One region of the Geodermatophilus sp. SYSU D00079 genome, then DNA from elsewhere that is predicted to be linked to it. Evidence: riboswitches for the same ligand, from Rfam matches in the RefSeq annotation. Region 1 holds a riboswitch; the other holds the start of a gene.
What was found. A riboswitch is a leader RNA that binds a small molecule or an ion and turns the genes downstream of it on or off. The one in region 1 is predicted to bind thiamine pyrophosphate.
Positions count from the first base shown of each region.

Region 1 (5,026 bases):
GTCGCCGCGGTGATCCGCTCCTTGAGCTCGCGGGCCAGTTCCGTCACACCGTCCACCGACAGGTCGTGGCGGGGACCGGCCGCGAGGTCGACGTAGGCCTCGTCGATCGACACCGGCTCCACCAGTGGGGAGAGCTCGCGCAGCAGCTCCATGACGACGTCGGAGGTGCGCCGGTAGGCGGCGAACCGGCCGCCGAGGAACGCCGTCCCCGACGGGCAGCGCCGCCGGGCCTCCGCGGTGGACATCGCCGAGCGCGCCCCGTAGGCCCGCGCCTCGTAGGACGCCGTCGCCACCACACCGCGGCCGCCGACCCCGCCCACGACCACCGGTCGCCCGCGCAGCGACGGCTTGTCCCGCTGCTCGACGGCGGCGAAGAAGGCGTCGAGGTCCAGGTGGAGGATGCTCGCCTCCCGCCGCACGCCCCACCTCCTCGCTGTCGCCGGCCCTGCCCCCATCGTCGCCGGTCCTCCGACCGGGTGACGTGGACGCCCCCGAGCGCGCCGCGGCGCAGTCGATCATCGGTTCCCTGCGCGAGGACGCGCCCGCTGCGGCGTGTCGGCGAGCAGCGGTCCCGTGGTCACCCGCCCGTGGGGCCCCAGATGCCGGCGAAGTGGTGCACCGGCCCCGCGCCGGAGCCGATGCCCAGCGCGGTGCCGGCGGCCAGCGCGGCCTGCAGGTAGTCCCGGGCCCGTTCCACCAGGGGCAGCCAGTCGTCGGCCCCCTGCGCGGCGGCGAGGGCGGCCAGCGCGGAGGACAGCGTGCAGCCGGTGCCGTGGGTGGCCGTCGTCGTCACCCGCGGCCGCCGGGTGGGCGTGGCGCCGGCCGCGGTGACCAGGACGTCGACGCTCTCCTCCCCGCCGAGGTGGCCGCCCTTGAGCAGCACCGCCCGCGGCCCGAGCGCCAGCAGCGCCTCCCCCTGGGCGACCAGCCCGTCGACGTCGGTCGCGGGCGCGGTGTCCAGGAGCGCCGCCGCCTCGGGCACGTTGGGGGTGACCAGGTCGGCGAGCGGCAGCAGGGTGGTGCGGACGGCGTCCACGGCGGTCTCGTCGATCAGCCGGTGGCCGCTGGTCGACACCATCACCGGGTCGCAGACCACCGGGCCGGCGGGTCGGGCGGCCAGGACGCCGGCCACCGCGGCCACCACCTCGGCCGTCCCGAGCATGCCGAGCTTGGTGGCGGCCACGGGGACGTCGTCGAGCAGCGTGTCCAGCTGCTGGGCGACGAACTCCGCGGGCACCGGGTGCACACCGGTCACACCGCGGGTGTTCTGCGCGGTGAGGGCGGTCAGCACCGCCGTCCCGTAGGCCCCGAGCGCGCTGAAGGTCTTGAGGTCGGCCTGGATGCCGGCGCCGCCGCTGGGGTCGCTGCCGGCCACGGTGAGCGCGACCGGCACGCGCGGCGCGGTCACCGGTGCGCCTCCGCGGGACGGCCGGCGGCGATCCCGGCGCGCAGGGCGCGGGCCGCCGCCCCGGGGTCGGCCGCGGCGCAGATCGCCGACACCACGCAGAGGCCGTCCACGCCGGTGCGCGCCACCCGGGTCGCCCGGCCGGCGTCGATGCCGCCGATCGCCACCGCGGTCAGGCCCCCGGCGCGGGCCGCGGCCGCCAGCGCGGCGGTGCCCTCGAGACCCAGCCCGGGAGCGGCGTCCGGTTTCGTGGGGGTGGCCCACACCGGGCTCAGGCCGACGACGTCGACGGTGCCGGCCGGCAGGGCCAGCACCGCGTCGAGCTCGGCCGCCGAGGAGACGCTCACCCCGAGCAGCCGGTCCGGCCCGAGCAGTGCGCGGGCCTCCTCCGGCGGCAGGTCGTCCTGGCCCACGTGCGCGCCGTCGGCGCCGGCGACCGCGGCGACGTCCACCGCGTCGTTGACCACGACGGCCACGTCCGGGCGGTCGGCCAGCGCCGCCTGCACCGCCCGGGTGAGCGCCAGCAGCTCCCGGCGGGTCGCGGTCTTGTCGCGCACCTGGACGGCGGTGACCCCGCCGGCCACCGCGGCGCGGACCACGTCGGCGACCGGCCGGGGAGCGCACAGCGCGGTGTCGGTCACCAGGTAGAGGGTTGGGTCGAAGGGGGTCACCGGTGTTCCCGGACGTCGGCGCCGGCCAGCGAGTCGCCGTCGAGGGCGTCCAGCGCGTCCAGCCAGGCCGGGGTGAACGTGCCCGGGCCGTCGGCGAGGTCGGCGGCGACCTCGGCGGCCAGCGCCACGTGGGCGTGCGCGGCGACGGTGCCGGCGAGGGCGTCCCCGGTGGCGGCGACGTAGGCGGCCACCAGCGCGCCCAGGGCACAGCCGGCGCCGGTCGTGCGGGTCAGCAGCTCCGACCCGCCCCCCACGCGGACCGTCCGCCGTCCGTCGGTGACCAGGTCGACCGCGCCGCTGACGGCCACCACCCCACCGGTGCGGCGGGCCAGGTCGGCCGCGGCCGGGGCCGCGGCGTCTGCGCCGGCCGTGCTGTCCACCCCGCGGCCGCCGCCGCCCGCGCCGGCCAGCGCCATCACCTCCGAGGCGTTGCCCCGGACCACCGTGGGCCGCAGCCCGACCAGCTCGGTGGCCAGCCCGGTGCGGAAGGCCAGCCCGCCGACGGCCACCGGGTCGAGGACCCACGGCGTGCCGGCGGCGCCCGCCGACCGGGCCGCCAGGCGCATCGCCTCGGCGGTGCGGGCGTTCACCGTGCCCACGTTGACCAGCACGGCGGAGGCGACGGCGGCGAAGTCGGCGGCCTCCTCCGGGGCGTCGACCATGGCCGGTGCCGCGCCGGCGGCCAGCAGGGCGTTCGCGGTGAGCGTCTGCACGACCGTGTTGGTCAGGCAGTGCACCAGGGGGGTGGTGGCGCGCAGGGCCGCCCGGGCCGCGCGCAGGTCGTCGGCATCCACGCCGTGACATCCCTTCGCCAGTACGAACTGGAGCAGGTTCGACGGGTGTGCTCTCAGCCCCCGCAGGGACACCCCGTGTCACTTCTGCCGCCGAACCTAACAGCCGGACGGCCGGCGGGGGTCGGCGCGCTAACCTGCGCCCGTACCGCGGGAGCCCGCCCGAGTGGGCTGAGAGGGCGGCTGGGGCCGCCGACCGTTCGAACCTGTCCGGGTCATGCCGGCGTAGGGATGGAGTCCACATGCGTGCCGTGCGGTTCCACGGGGCCGGGGAGCCCCTCGTGCTGGAGGACGTCGACCGGCCGGTCCCGGGGCCGGCCGAGGTGCTGCTGGACGTCGCCGCCGCCGGCGTGTGCGGGACGGAGCTGCACTTCCTCGACGGGCTGCTCACGCCCGCGCGGACGCCGATCACCCTCGGCCATGAGGTCGCCGGCGTGGTCGTCGAGGTCGGGGACGATGTCAGCGGGATCGCCGTGGGCGACCGGGTGGCGGTGCACTACCAGCACGCCTGCGGCCGGTGCCGGTGGTGTCGTGCCGGCGAGGACCACCTGTGCGACGAGCCGCTCGGGTTCCTCGCCTTCGCCACGGACGGCGGTTTCGCCGAACAGCTGGTCGTCCCGGCCTCGGCCACGGTGCCGGTGCCGGACGGCGTCGACCTCCCCACCGCTGCCACGCTGTGCTGCAGCGGGACGACGGCGCTGCACGCGGTCGACGTCTCCGGCGTCACCCCGGGCCAGGACGCCGTCGTCTACGGCGTGGGTGGGGTGGGCCTGACCCTGGTACAGGTGCTGCGGGAGGCCGGCGTCCGGGTGATCGCCGTCGCCCGCTCCGCGCAGCGGCTGGCGCTGGCCACGGAGCTGGGCGCGGAGGTGACCGTGGACGCGTCGCGACAGGACGTGGCAGCGGCCGTGCGGAGGGCGACCGGCGGGCGCGGCGCCGACGTCGTCTTCGAGCTGGTGGGCACCCGCGAGACCGGCGCGGCCGCGCTGGCCGCGCTCGGCAAGCGGGGGACGCTGGTCTACGTCGGCTACAGCTTCGACCGGGTCGAGATCACGCCCCTGGCGATGGTGGTCCCGGAGCAGCGGATCGTCACCTCGGTGGGCAACCGTCGCGCCGAGCTCGTCGACGCCCTCGACCTCGCCGCGCGTGGCCGCCTGGTGGCCACGGTCACCACGCACCCGCTCGCGGAGGCCGCCCGGGTGCTCGGGGACCTCCGCGCCGGCCGGGTCGTGGGCCGTGCGGTGCTCGTGCCCTGACCTGGGCGGTTCAGGCGGGGACGGTCACCGCGGGGCGCGCGACCGGGACGGCCGGGCGGGGTGCGGGCCGGAACCCCCGGGTGATCAGGACGACGGCGAGGCTCATCTCCCAGGCGGTCACGGGCAGCGCGGCGGCCATGCCCCACACGGAGACCTGGTCGTAGAGGCCGAACAGGATCGCGGTCGACGACGCGAACACGACCGGGCCGCCCACCAGGCCGAGGACGGCGATCCAGCGCGGCACGAGCCGGGACCGGTACACCAGGACGGCGAGCAGCAGGCTGTTGACGCCGATGACGAGGCCCGGGCCCAGCAGGAACGTCCAGTCGTGCAGGGCCACGAGTGACTCCGCGACGGCGGCCAGCGTCCCGTCGTCCGTGCCCCCGCCGTCCGCGGCGTTCCGGCGCAGCGTGACGATCGACAGGACGCTGACGATGCCGACGACGATGACCGCGGCCTCCAGCAGGCGGCCGCAGACGTAGCCCAGCGCGATGCCCTCCCCGTGCTCCCGGACGACGGGGTACAGGGTCACCGCCGTGCCGATGCACGAGGCGGCGAGCACGACCTCCAGGAAGCCGCCCCACAGCACGCGGGTGTCGGCGCCGGCGCCGAGCACGTAGTCCGGGTCGCCCAGCGCCGGCTGGTAGAGCGCCAACGCGATGACCGCCGCCACCGCCGCGACGACGAAGAAGACCCCCGCGATGACCGCTGTCCTCCGGTGCGAGTGCATGACCAGCTCCCTCCCTCTGCAGGTGTACGGCGTACACCCATGGCGCCGACGGTAGGTGTACGACGTACACTCGTCAAGGGTCCGTCGATCGGAGGGGTGGGATGGCCCAGCAGGTGGACGGCGCGCGGCGTGTCCCGCTCAGCCGGGAACGGGTGCTGCGCGCCGCCGTGCGG
Region 1 is NZ_JBJGZS010000022.1:29,297-34,322, reverse strand. Features, by position in the region: gene ACI79E_RS16695 (DNA polymerase IV) at 1-419, opposite strand, end outside; gene thiD (bifunctional hydroxymethylpyrimidine kinase/phosphomethylpyrimidine kinase) at 578-1,408, opposite strand; gene thiE (thiamine phosphate synthase) at 1,405-2,076, opposite strand; gene thiM (hydroxyethylthiazole kinase) at 2,073-2,870, opposite strand; TPP riboswitch at 2,863-2,956, opposite strand; TPP riboswitch at 3,008-3,117, shown strand; gene ACI79E_RS16675 (alcohol dehydrogenase catalytic domain-containing protein) at 3,110-4,123, shown strand; gene ACI79E_RS16670 (DUF4386 domain-containing protein) at 4,134-4,853, opposite strand; gene ACI79E_RS16665 (TetR/AcrR family transcriptional regulator) at 4,955-5,026, shown strand, end outside.

Region 2 (5,026 bases), on a different contig from region 1:
CGAGCGGGGCGGTCACGGCACGGCCACCGGTGCGCCGAGGGGGAGGACGTCGTCGGCCAGCGCGGCGACGACCGCGGCGTCGTGGGTGACCAGGCACAGCGCCCGCTCGCCGTCCTGCTGCTCGGCGAGCAGCGCGACCAGCCCGGCCCAGGTGTCGCGGTCCTGCCCGAAGGTCGGCTCGTCGAGGACCAGCACCCGCGGGCGGGTGGCCAGCGCCGTGGCGACCGACAGCCGCCGCTGCTGGCCGCCGGAGAGGGTGAACGGGTTGGCCTCGGCCAGCGGGGCCAGGCCGAGCCGCTCGAGCAACTCCTCGGCGGTGGCGTGGGCCTGCGCGGCGCCGGCCCCGGACCGCAGCGGCCCCAGCGACAGCTCGTCGCGGACCCGGCCGGTGAGGAACTGGTGCTCCGGGTGCTGGAACACCGTCCCGATCCGTTCCACCAGCTCCGCCGCCGGCCAGCGCGACGGCGGCCGGCCGGGACGGCGCAGGCCCGCGGTGAGCGCCGGCGCGGCGGTGACCTGCCCGGTGGTGGGCGCGCGCAACCCGGCCAGCAGCAGCGCCAGCGTGGACTTGCCGGTGCCGTTGGGGCCGGTCACCGCCAGCGTCCGGCCGGCGCGGAGGACGGCGTCGGTCGGCGGCAGCGCGGGGACGGCGGACCCGCGGTGGGTGTACCCGGCGGCGGCGGCGGTGAGCAGCGGCTCGCCGGGCGGGTGCGGGCAGCGGTCGGGGAAGCGCAGCGGCGCCGGCGTCCACCCGGCCCCGTGCTCGACGGCGCCACCGCTCGGGAGCAGCTCCACGACCCGGTCGACCAGCGGCAGCCAGCCCTCGATGTCGTGGTCGACGACGACCAGCGTGGCGCCGCGGCCGGCGACGGCCCGGGTGACCGCGCCGCGGACCAGTTCGGCGCCGGCGGGGTCCAGCTGGGCGGTCGGCTCGTCCAGCAGCAGCAGCCCCGGCCGCGGGGCGAGGGCACCGGCCAGCACCAGCCGCTGCTTCTGCCCGCCGGACAGCGCCCCGGTCGGCCGGTCGCGGCCGAGGTCGAAGCCGACCGCGTCCAGCGCCGCGTCGACGGCCGGCCAGATCACCGCGGGCGGCGCGCCGGCGTTCTCCAGCCCGAAGGCGACGTCGTCCCCGGCGCGGGTCATGACCAGCTGCGCGTCGGGGTCCTGGAAGACCATGCCGACCCGCTGCCGCCTCCGGTCCGGCGGGACGCCGTCGACGGTGAGCACGCCGACGGCGTCGCCGCTCTCGGGGTCCAGCAGCCCGCCCAGGGCGCGCAGCAGCGTGGACTTGCCCGACCCCGAGGCGCCGGTGAGCAGCACTCGCTCACCCGGCTCGATCCGCAGGTCGACGTCGCGCACGGCCCACGCGCGGCGGGTGGCGTGCCGGAACCCCCACCCGGCCAGCGCGACGGCGGCCGGGCCGGTGCCGTTCAGTGCCGGGTGCGGCCGGAGGCGAACGACGACAGCGCGCCGCTGGCCGCCAGCGCCCGGGTCAGCAGCACGCTGCCCACGCCGGCGACGACCGCGGTGCCGGCCACGACGAGGCCGACGTAGGTCGTCTTCCAGCCCGCGGTCCAGTCGGGGTAGTAGTAGAAGAGGTCGAGGACGGCGGCCATCGCCCCGGCCAGCACCGCCGACAGCAGCGCGGGCACCCAGCCGAACCAGCGGTACCGGAACGCGGCGAACCCGGCCTCACCGGCCAGGCCCTGCAGGATGCCGTAGACGATCGTCGTCGTCCCCCAGGCGGAGCCGAGCAGCGCGGAGACCACCGCCGCGACCAGCTCGGCGAACAGACCGGCGCCGGGCTTGCGGACCACCAGCGGCGCGAGCACCGCCGGCACCAGCCAGACGCCGTACATGAAGGCCTGCCCGGGCGGGAAGGCGGCGAACGCCGTCCCGGTGCCGGCCCACAGCAGGCCCCAGGCCCAGAAGACGACGCCGAAGGCGACGCCGAGGACGGCGGTGACGACGATGTCGACGGTGCGCCAGCGGCCGGGGCGGCCCCGGGTGGGCGCAGCCGACGACGGACGGACGGCCTGCTCGGCCATGTTCTTCCTCCAGACTCCCTGCGCCGGCATGACCCGGATCAGGTTCGAGGGTCTGCGGGATCCCGCACTCTCAGCGCCGAGGCGCTCCCCTGCTGTGTGTTCGGTTGTGCCGCCCAGCCTAGACCGCTGCGCCGGTGCCGCCGTCCGGCCGCTCCCCCGCCGGCTCCGGCGCGGCCCCCACGACGGCGAGATCCCGCGATCTCGCACGCCCCGGGGCTCCGGGACGTGCGAGATCGCGGGATCTCGCCAGAGGGGGAGGGGCCGCCTCAGCCGAGGACGAAGCCCAGGAGCAGGTGCCCGTTGAGGCCGATGATCAGCGCGGCCACGACCGCGCCGGCGATCGTGGTGACCGGCCGGTTCACCCAGTTGCCCATGACCGAGCGGCGGGAGGTCAGCCACAGCAGCGGGACGAGGGCGAAGGGGATGCCGAAGGAGAGCACGACCTGCGACCAGACCAGCGCGGTCGTCGGGTCCCCGCCCAGCACGAGCACCGCCAGCGCCGGGGCCAGGGTGATCAGCCGGCGGGCCAGCACCGGGATGTGGCGGCGCAGGAACCCCGCCATGACCACCTGCCCGGCGTGGGTGCCGACCGAGGAGGAGGCGAACCCCGACGCCAGCAGCGCGACGGCGAAGGCCAGCGCCGCCCCGGTGCCCAGCTGGTCGCCGAGCCCGGCGTGCACGCTCTCCAGCGACTCGATGCCGTCGTCGGCGGTGAACAGCTGCGCGGCGATGACCAGCATCGCGGCGTTGACCAGCCCGGCCAGGCCCATGGCCACCAGGACGTCGATCCGCTGGGCCTTGAGCAGCCGGCGCCGGCCGCTCTCGGTGCGCCCGGCGGTGACGACGTCGCCGTAGCGGCCCGGGGTGAGCGCGGAGTGCACGTAGATGACGTGCGGCATGACCGTGGCGCCCAGGATGCCGGTGGCCAGCAGCAGGCTCTCCGACCCGGAGAACGACGGCACCATGCCCGAGGCGACCCCGCCGGCGTCGACGCCGGAGCTGACCAGCGTGTAACCGAAGCCCAGGCCGATGACCAGCAGCAGCCCGGCGATGACCCGCTCGAAGGGCCGGTGCCCGCGGGACTGCGCGGCCAGCAGCACGAACGCGACCACGGCGGTGATGACCCCGCCGATCGGCAGCGGCACCCCGAACAGCAGGTTCAGCGCCACCGCGCCGCCGACGATCTCGGCCAGGTCGGTGGCGATGGCCACCGCCTCGGCCTGCACCCACAGCCCCTTGGTGACCGGGCGGGGCAGGTTCTCCCGGCACAGGGTGGCCAGGTCGCGCCCGGTCGCCAGCCCGAGCTTGGCGGTCAGCGACTGGATGAGCATCGCCATGAGGTTCGCCGCGACGATGACCCACAGCAGCGTGTAGCCGAAGGAGGCGCCGCCGGAGAAGTTGGTCGCGAAGTTGCCCGGGTCCACGTAGGCCACCGCGGCCACGAACGCCGGCCCCAGCAGGGGCCAGATCCGGCGGCGGCTGCCCGGTGCCGGCCTCCGTTCGGGCGAGCCGACCAGGGTGGTCGGGAGGACTGCGGCCTCGGTCTTCGACAGGTACACGGCGGCCTCGCAGCGGTGCGACGGTGGATGGGCACTCCTCGCTGTGCCCGCGCCCGCTGACACGCCGGGGCCAACGTGTGGCCCCCGGGGGCCGAGGTGAGGCTGTCCTACGCGGTGCCGTGGTCCCGCCGCTCCGCCGCGGCGACGAGCGCCCCGATCCGGCGGGCGTGCGCGCCGTGCCAGTAGACCCGGTCGCACGCCGGGCAGCGGGAGAACGCGTCGTAGCTGCGGCGGGTGCCCGGCGGCAGGCGGTCGGCGACCGCCGCCTTGGCCACCGGCGCCAGCGGCGCGCCGCAGGCGGTGCAGCGGGTCAGCGGGGCCAGCAGGGGGGCGAACCGGTCGAGGACGTCGGCCAGCTGGTCGTCGGGCCGGCTGCCGCGCACCAGCGCGCCCCGGACCAGGGCCTGGCGCATGAGCAGCCCGCGGTCCTGGGTGAGCAGGGCGCGCTCCTCGGCGTTCGCGCGCTCGACCAGCTCCGGGTCGTCGGCGTCGTTGGACCAGGCCGCGTCGACCCCGAGCAGCCGCAGCCGCCGGGCCAGCGCCCCCAGCCCGACGTCGAGGAGGAAGCCGCCCGGCGGTGCGGGCTGGGGCCGGGGCAGGGGGACGACGTCGACCACGCCGTCCCGGTGCACGCGGGCCTCCGGGCCGGCGGGGACGCCGTCCAGCCGCACCCCGCCCACCTCCGTCGGCGGGACGCCGGCGGCCCGCAGCACGTGCCCGAGCGTGGCGTCGGGGTCGAAGGCCAGCCGCCGCTCGCGGGACGGGCGGTCCCGCGGGCGGAGGAGGAAGGCCAGCTCCGGCGGCACCCGGACGACGACGGCCACGACTCACGCGACGACGCGGAGGGTCTCCATCGACGGGTCCGCGGCGTCCGGGACCAGCATCCCCGCCTGCACGCCGCTGGTCAGGTAGTCGACGGCCTCCTGGGTGATCCGCTCGCCGGGCGCCAGCACCGGCACGCCCGGCGGGTAGGGGCTGACCAGCTCGGCGGCCACCCGCCCGACCGCCTGGGCCGCGGGCACCTGTTCCACGCGGGCGAAGAACGCCTCCCGGGGCGTCATGACCTGCTCCAGCTCGAGGCCCTGCGGCGAGGGGAGGTCCACCCGCGGCGGGCGCTCCATCGACGCGGCACCCTCCACCAGGGCCCGCATCGCGTCCAGCAGCGCCTTCTCCGTCTCGTCGTCGTCGGCGTGGGTGATGCGGACGTTGATCCGCAGGGTGTCCGCCGACCCGACGTCCACGTGGCAGGCGGCGCGCAGCCAGTCACCGGCCTGGAAGCCGGTGATGCCCAGACCCCGGACGTCGACGGTGATCGCCAGCGGGTCGACGTCGAAGGCGCCGCCGGTGCCGATCACCTCCCGGCCCATGACCGCCAGGCCGGGCAGCGCGGCCAGCTCCGCCCGGATCCGCCCGGCCCGC
Region 2 is NZ_JBJGZS010000011.1:43,753-48,778, reverse strand. Features, by position in the region: gene ACI79E_RS11275 (energy-coupling factor transporter transmembrane component T) at 1-16, opposite strand, end outside; gene ACI79E_RS11270 (ABC transporter ATP-binding protein) at 13-1,359, opposite strand; gene ACI79E_RS11265 (ECF transporter S component) at 1,431-2,078, opposite strand; TPP riboswitch at 2,046-2,149, opposite strand; gene ACI79E_RS11260 (Nramp family divalent metal transporter) at 2,315-3,607, opposite strand; gene ACI79E_RS11255 (Mut7-C RNAse domain-containing protein) at 3,715-4,431, opposite strand; gene ACI79E_RS11250 (aminotransferase class I/II-fold pyridoxal phosphate-dependent enzyme) at 4,435-5,026, opposite strand, start outside.
Region 2: it holds a riboswitch for thiamine pyrophosphate, as region 1 does, so the genes downstream of both, ACI79E_RS11265 (ECF transporter S component) here and ACI79E_RS16675 (alcohol dehydrogenase catalytic domain-containing protein) in region 1, are expected to answer to the same signal.